DNA from 2 places in the Brevundimonas sp. Br13 genome. Region 1 is predicted to be linked to the other one. Evidence: riboswitches for the same ligand, from Rfam matches in the RefSeq annotation. Region 1 holds a riboswitch; the other holds the start of a gene.
What was found. Region 1 has a riboswitch for cobalamin ahead of ACZ5M6_RS02675 (TonB-dependent receptor plug domain-containing protein). Riboswitches for the same ligand answer to the same signal wherever they lie in the genome.
Positions count from the first base shown of each region.

Region 2: another riboswitch for cobalamin. It lies ahead of metE (5-methyltetrahydropteroyltriglutamate--homocysteine S-methyltransferase); the one in region 1 lies ahead of ACZ5M6_RS02675 (TonB-dependent receptor plug domain-containing protein).

Region 1 is NZ_AP044008.1:547,196-550,506, reverse strand. It holds gene ACZ5M6_RS02675 (TonB-dependent receptor plug domain-containing protein) at 1-1,533, opposite strand, end outside; cobalamin riboswitch at 1,679-1,886, opposite strand; gene mutS (DNA mismatch repair protein MutS) at 1,937-3,311, shown strand, end outside.
Region 2 is NZ_AP044008.1:1,851,732-1,855,042, reverse strand. It holds gene metE (5-methyltetrahydropteroyltriglutamate--homocysteine S-methyltransferase) at 1-1,962, opposite strand, end outside; cobalamin riboswitch at 2,073-2,275, opposite strand; gene ACZ5M6_RS09090 (porin) at 2,526-3,275, shown strand.

The sequences.
Region 1 (3,311 bases):
GCGAGCGCCCGTGGTGCGGTCCGCAGCGTCGGTCCAGGCGTAGGCCAAGGTCAGGTCGAAACCGGCGCCGAGGCGCGCGCGGCCTTCCAGCTCGAGCCCGTCCGACCGCGTCTTGGCGACGTTGACGTAGCGGCCGGCGGAATAGGTGATTTGGTCCTCGACGTTCAGCCGATACAGGGTCGCGCGTCCCTCGAACCGACCGCCGGCGGAGGCCCAGCCCAGGGCGATCTCGACGCTGTCGGCCGTCTCCGGCTTCAGCGCGGGCCACGGCTGGGGCGCGAAACAATAGTCGCACACCGCTTGGCTGACGGTCGGGGCCTTGAAGCCTGTGCCATAGGCGCCCGACAGGATGAAGCCGCCGGCCAGATCATAGGCCGCCGAAATCCGCCCCGTGGTCTTTGAGCCGAAATCGTCCGTGTCGTCGTACCGCAATCCGCCGCTCAGGTTCAGCGGGCCGGCGTCATACCGGGCCACGCCGAACACCGAGGTTATCGACAGGTCGCGCGACAGACCTGACGACAGGGCCGCCGAGGCCTCGTTGCGTTCGACGCCGAAGGCGTAGTCCACGCCTTGCGCCTGACCGTCCGCCTGCCAGCGGTAGGCCTGACGGTCGCCGCTGAAGGTCGAGCCGAAGCCGTCGCTGTAGGAGGTGCGCTCCAGATCGGACGCCGAGATGCTGAACTGATGATCAAGACCGAAAGCCTGGGCCGTCACCCGACCGAAGCCCGACCACTGTTCGCTGTCCTGGGCGTCGCCGGTGTCGGCCAGCACATAGTCAGGCGCGGGGAAGCCGTCGATGTCGGCGTGGCTGTCGTTCCAGCGCGCCGCGCCTTCGACCTTGACCGCGTCGGACAGGACATAGCGGCCCTTGGCGCCCAGGGTCGTGCTGCGAAAGCCGTCGGTCTCGGGATTGCCGTCCGCCTTGTCCGCCGCGGAAATCCCGTCGGTCTGGAAGCGCGAGACATAGGCGCTGAAGGCGTAGGTCTCATTGGCGACGCCGGCCGACAGACGACCGCGCGCCGTGTCGAAGCTGCCGGCCTCGGCCTCGGCGCGAACGCCATCGATTTCGCGCGTGGTGAAGGAAATCACCCCGCCGATGGCGTCCGATCCCCACAGGGACGACTGCGGACCACTGAGCACCTCGATCCGGTCGATGTCGGCCAGTTCGAAGCTGGAGAAGTCATAGGCGCCGTTCGGTTCGGCCGCATCATTGATCGGCGCCCCGTCCACCAGCACCAGGGTCTTGCCCGGCGTCGCGCCGCGCATGCGGACCTGGGCGATCCCGCCGAAGGCCCCCGTTCGCGTCACCGACAGGCCAGGCACGTCGGACAGGATGTCGGCGGCGAAGACGGCGCCGCGTTGCTCGATGATCCTAGAATCGATGACCCGGGCGCCGGGCGTCTCGGCGACGATGGCGGGCAGGCGGGTGGCGGTGACCACGACCTCGTCCAGCTGGGTCGCCTCATCGGCGAAAGCGGGTGCGGCGATGACGGCGGCCATGGCCGCCGTCGATGAAAGAATGGAGCGCTTCATTGTGAGCGATGTCCCCGTATCGGCCCGGCGAATGCGCGCGCAGGGTCGTGACCAGCGAGCCGATCCGCCCGGCCGCGAGGCCGGGACGACGCAAGATCGGGTCGCTTCCACGGAGAAACCGCGCCTCTGTCTGGTCCCGGACAGGAGCGAGCGACGTCGGCGGCCAGGTCTCCTGGCTTGCGGGTCATAAACCGCCGTCCTCGCCTTCCCAGTCACCCAGTGGCGCCGAGGTCTAGACCCCGGACGGACGACGCTCTCGCCGCCTACAGTTGCGGGCACAGCCACGGTGTCTCACCGTGTTCCCTTAACCGCCTGATCCGGCCTATCGCAGGGGCGACAAGCCTGTGCAAGAGCCGGTCAACGGGCTTGAGCGCCAGGACGCGATCCGTCACCCTGTCGCAACATGAACGCCCCTGTCTCTCACCCGCCTGACATCGCCGCCTCTCTGGAGGGCGCCACGCCCTTCATGGCCCAGTATCTGACGGCCAAGGCCGGACAGCCGGACGCCATCCTGTTCTTCCGCATGGGCGACTTCTACGAGCTGTTCTTCAAGGACGCCGAGGTGGCGGCGGCGGCTCTGGGCATCACCCTGACCAAGCGGGGCAAGCACCAGGGCGAGGACATCCCCATGGCCGGGGTGCCGGTCCACGCCATGGAGGGCTATCTGGCCCGGCTGATCCGCCTGGGCCACAAGGTGGCCATCTGCGAACAGCTGGAAGACCCGGCCGAGGCCAAGAAGCGCGGCGGCAAGGCCGTGGTCCAGCGCGGCGTGGTGCGGGTGGTGACGCCCGGCACCCTGACCGAGGACAGTCTCTTGGACGCGCGCGGCGCCAACCGGCTGGCCGCCGCAGCGGTGCGCAAGGGTCGGGCGGCCGTGGCGGTGGTCGAACTGTCTTCCGGCGCGGTGGACAGCGTCGCCTGTGCGCTGGAGGATCTCGGGGCGACGCTGGCCGCCTTCCGCCCGTCCGAGGTTCTGGTCACTGACCGGATCTATTCCGACCCGACGACGCGGGACGCCCTGGACGGGTCCGGCGGCGTGGTTCAGGCCCTGGCCTCGGCCATCGCCGAGCCCCAGGCGGCGCGGACGCGGGTCGAGCGGCTGTACGGGGTTGCGGCCTTGGACGGTTTCGGCGCCTTCGAGGAGGCCGAGGTCTCGGCGCTCGGCCTGATCGCCGCCTATCTGGAGACGACCCAGGCCGGCAAGGTTCCGGCCCTGGCCCCGCCCCGCCGTCTGGGCGAGAGCGGGTTTCTGGCCATCGACCCGGCGACCCGCGCCAGTCTGGAGATCGACCGAACGCAGAGGGGCGAACGTGAAGGCTCGCTCTTGGCCTGTATCGACCGCACCGTCACCTCGGGCGGGGCCCGGGCCCTGGCGGAACGGATCGCCCGACCGCTGCGCGACCCCCTGGCGATCAATGAACAGCTGGACGCCGTCGAATGGCTGCTGGAGCGGCGCGATCTGCGGCGCGACCTCCGCGACGGTCTGAAGGCGTCGGCCGATGTGGCGCGGGCGGTCGGACGGCTGGCCTTGGGGCGCGGCGGTCCGCGCGACCTGGCGGCGGTGCGCGTGGGCCTGTCCGTCGCCGAGGGGATCGCGGGCCTGTTCATCGGTCAGGTGGACCCGCTTACCGGCCAGCCGCGCCGCATCGCCCTGGCCCTGGACCGACTGAACCTGTCGCCCGAGGTGTCGCGGCTGAAGGCCGATCTGATCGACGGCCTGGTGGACGAACCGTCGCATCTGGCCCGCGACGGCGGCTTCGTGCGCCCCGACTATCGCC
Region 2 (3,311 bases), 1.3 Mb from region 1:
CACCCCCGAGGCCGTGATGCGGAAGCTCTCGACCGCCCATTCCAGATAGTCGTCCCAGTCGGCGCGCCGCAGGGGCAGGCCTTCGCGCAGGGCGGCCTCGTCGATCTGGATGACGGCGGCGCCGGCGGCCTCCAGGTCGATCACCTCATCGCGGATGGCGAAGGCGATCTGGCGGCAGGTGGTGCTGCGCGGCTGGTCGTCGCGCACGAAGGACCAGTTCAGAATCGTGACGGGGCCCGTCAGCATGCCTTTCACCGGTCTGTTGGTCAGACCCTGCGCATAGCGCCACCATTCGACCGTCATCGGCCTCGGCCGCGCGACGTCGCCATAGAGGATCGGCGGGCGCACGCAGCGCGAACCGTAGGACTGCACCCAGGCGGCCTTTGTGAAGACGAAGCCGGACAAGTGCTCGCCAAAATACTGGACCATGTCGTTGCGCTCGAACTCGCCGTGGACCAGGACATCCAGGCCGAGCGCCTCCTGCCACTTGACCGTTCGCGCGGTCTCGTCGCGCAGCAAGCGGGCGTAGGCCGCATCGTCGATGACGCCTCGCCCGTGATCAGCGCGCGCCTTTCGGATCTCAGCCGTCTGAGGAAAGGAGCCGATGGTGGTGGTCGGATAGGCGGGCAGATTCAGACGCCCTCGCTGAACCTGGCGACGAATTTCAAAGCAGGAGTTTCTGAGCGCCAGGGCGGGGTCGGCATCGGCGGCTCGCGCCTGGACCTTGGGGTCGTTGATGCGCGGTGAAGTGCGACGTGAGGCGACCGAGGAGGTCGAGGCGTCGAGCGCCGCTTTCACCGCGCCGCGGCCTTCATTCAACGCCCGCGCCAGGGTGGCCAACTCGGCCACCTTCTGCACGGCGAAGGCCAGCCAGTCCTTGATCTCGGGATCGAGCCCGGTCTCCCGTTCCAGGTCAATAGGCGTATGCAACAAGGAGCAGGACGGAGCGATCACCACCCTGCGTCCAGCCGCGACCAAAGGCTCCACCTTGTCCAGCACGGCGTTGAGGTCGACCTTCCAGACATTGCGGCCGTCAATGACGCCGAGCGAAAGCACCTGGTCGGGGCGCGCCCCCGACGCGACCTGGGCCAACTGCTCCGGCGCCCGGATCAGGTCGATGTGCAGTCCGTGAACCGGCAGGCGCAGCACGGCCTCCAGATTATCCCCGAGCCCACCGAAATAGGTGGTCAGCATCAGCTTGATCGGCGGCGTCACGTCGGTCAGCACACGATAGGCGTGGTCGTAAGCCGCCTTCGCCTCATCGCTCAGATCGGTGACCAGGCAGGGCTCGTCCATCTGCACCCAGGTGGCGCCGGCGCGGGCCAGGGACCGCAGCACCTCGGCATAGATCGGCAGCAGGCGCGGCAGCAGGCTGAGGACGTCAAACGGCTCGCCCCGCGTCTTGCCCAGCAGGAGATAAGAGACCGGTCCCAGCAGCACCGGCCGGGTCTCGATCCCCAGCGCCCTGGCCTCCAGATATTCGTCCAGCGCCTTGGTCGAGCCGAGACGGAACACCTGATCGAAGGTGAACTCCGGCGCGAGATAATGGTAGTTGGTGTCGAACCATTTGGTCATCTCCATGGCCGGCGTCCCCTCGCCGCTCGCATGGACATGGCCGTGCGCACACGGCTGGCTGTCGCCTCGCGATCCACGGGCCATGGCGAAATAGGTCGCCAGATCGACCCGCTCCCCGCGCCAGCCGTAGGCGGCCGGCACGGCGCCCACCATGGCCGTCAGGTCGAGCACATGATCATAGAGAGAGAAGTCGTTGGACGGCACGACGTCGGCCCCCAGGTCGCGCTGGCGCGCCCAGGTCGGGGCGCGCAGCTCAGCGGCGGTAGACAGGAGGGTCTCGGCGTCGGTCTTGCCGGCCCAATAGGCCTCGAGCGCGGTCTTCAGCTCTCTCTTGGGGCCGATGCGGGGAAAGCCGAGGGTGGCGACCTGGACGGTGTGGCGGGTCATGACGTTCGAAACCTGTGTTGTGGCCAGGCTTCGGACAGGGTCGCGCGGACGCCGACGCGGACGTGCAGGGTCCGGCGGCGCGCATGCGGCCTGACCGGACACCCCGCCGGAGGACGTTATCTGTCGGGGCAGGTCTCCTGGCTCACGGGTCGACACCTAGGGTCCGGCCTTCCCGGCGTGAACGCCAGTGACACGAGATGGACCTTCGACTCGCCGCTTACAGTTGCGGGGGCAGCGCCGGTTTCACACCGGCTTCCCTCTTAGCTCCACGCGCTCCGAAGACCACGTGCAGACCACGACGGCTGAGGATGCCTCACAATAAGCAAGCCGTCAATACACATAAGGATATGCTTATACGATTATGCGATTGCCACATCTTAACACTTTGCCTCCAGATACGCCCACCCCTGACACATTGCGACCACAAGGCGTGGCGGATGGGCAACACGACAGTTTCAAGACACTTACGTAACGACGATTTAATGCTCAGCTTCGTCTTCGCCTGATAGCAGCCGCCCTCCCCGGACCCCCATCCGGGTCGAGACTGCTAAGGACAAAAGAAAATGAAGACGATCCTCCTCGCCACGGCCGCCGCCCTGTTCGCCGCCCCGGCCTTCGCCCAAGACGCCGTCGGCTCGGTCGGCGTGACCTATTCCAACCCCTCGATCGAGGTCGCCGGCAACGATGTCGACGCCGACGTCTGGACCGTGGACGGCACGGTCGCCCTGCCGGCCGCTGACTGGACCGTGACCCTGAACGGCGCCGTCGACTACACCAAGGCCTTCGGTGAAGAAGACTTCACCGGCGTCGCCGCCGCCCACCTGACCAAGATGTGGACCTCGGACGTCCGCGCCGGCGCCTTCGTCGCCGCCAACGGCATCGGCTCGGGCGATGAGCCGGTCTGGACCGTCGGCGCCGAGGCCCAGAAGTACCTGTCCAACGCGACCCTGACCGGCCTGGTCGCCTACACCACGGCCGACGACGCAGACGCCGACATCTGGACCGTCGGCGGCGACGCCGCCTTCTACGTCATGCCGAACCTGCGCCTGAACGCCGGCGTCAGCTACAACAACGTCGATGTCGCCGGCGGCGACGTGGACGCCTGGACCTACGGCGTTGGCGCCGAGTACGAAATCGAGAACAGCCCGTTCTCGGTCGGCGCTTCCTACACCCGCGCCGACATCGAGTCGGTCGACGTCGACACCTGGTCGGTCGGCCTGCGCTACAGCTTCGGCGGCGGTCTGCAAGCCCGCGACCGGGCCGGCGCCAACCTGGGCGTTTCGGCCATCACCAGCGTCCTGGGCGCCTTCTAAGCCTGACGGCCTGCTGACTAAAAAGAGCCCCGGCGG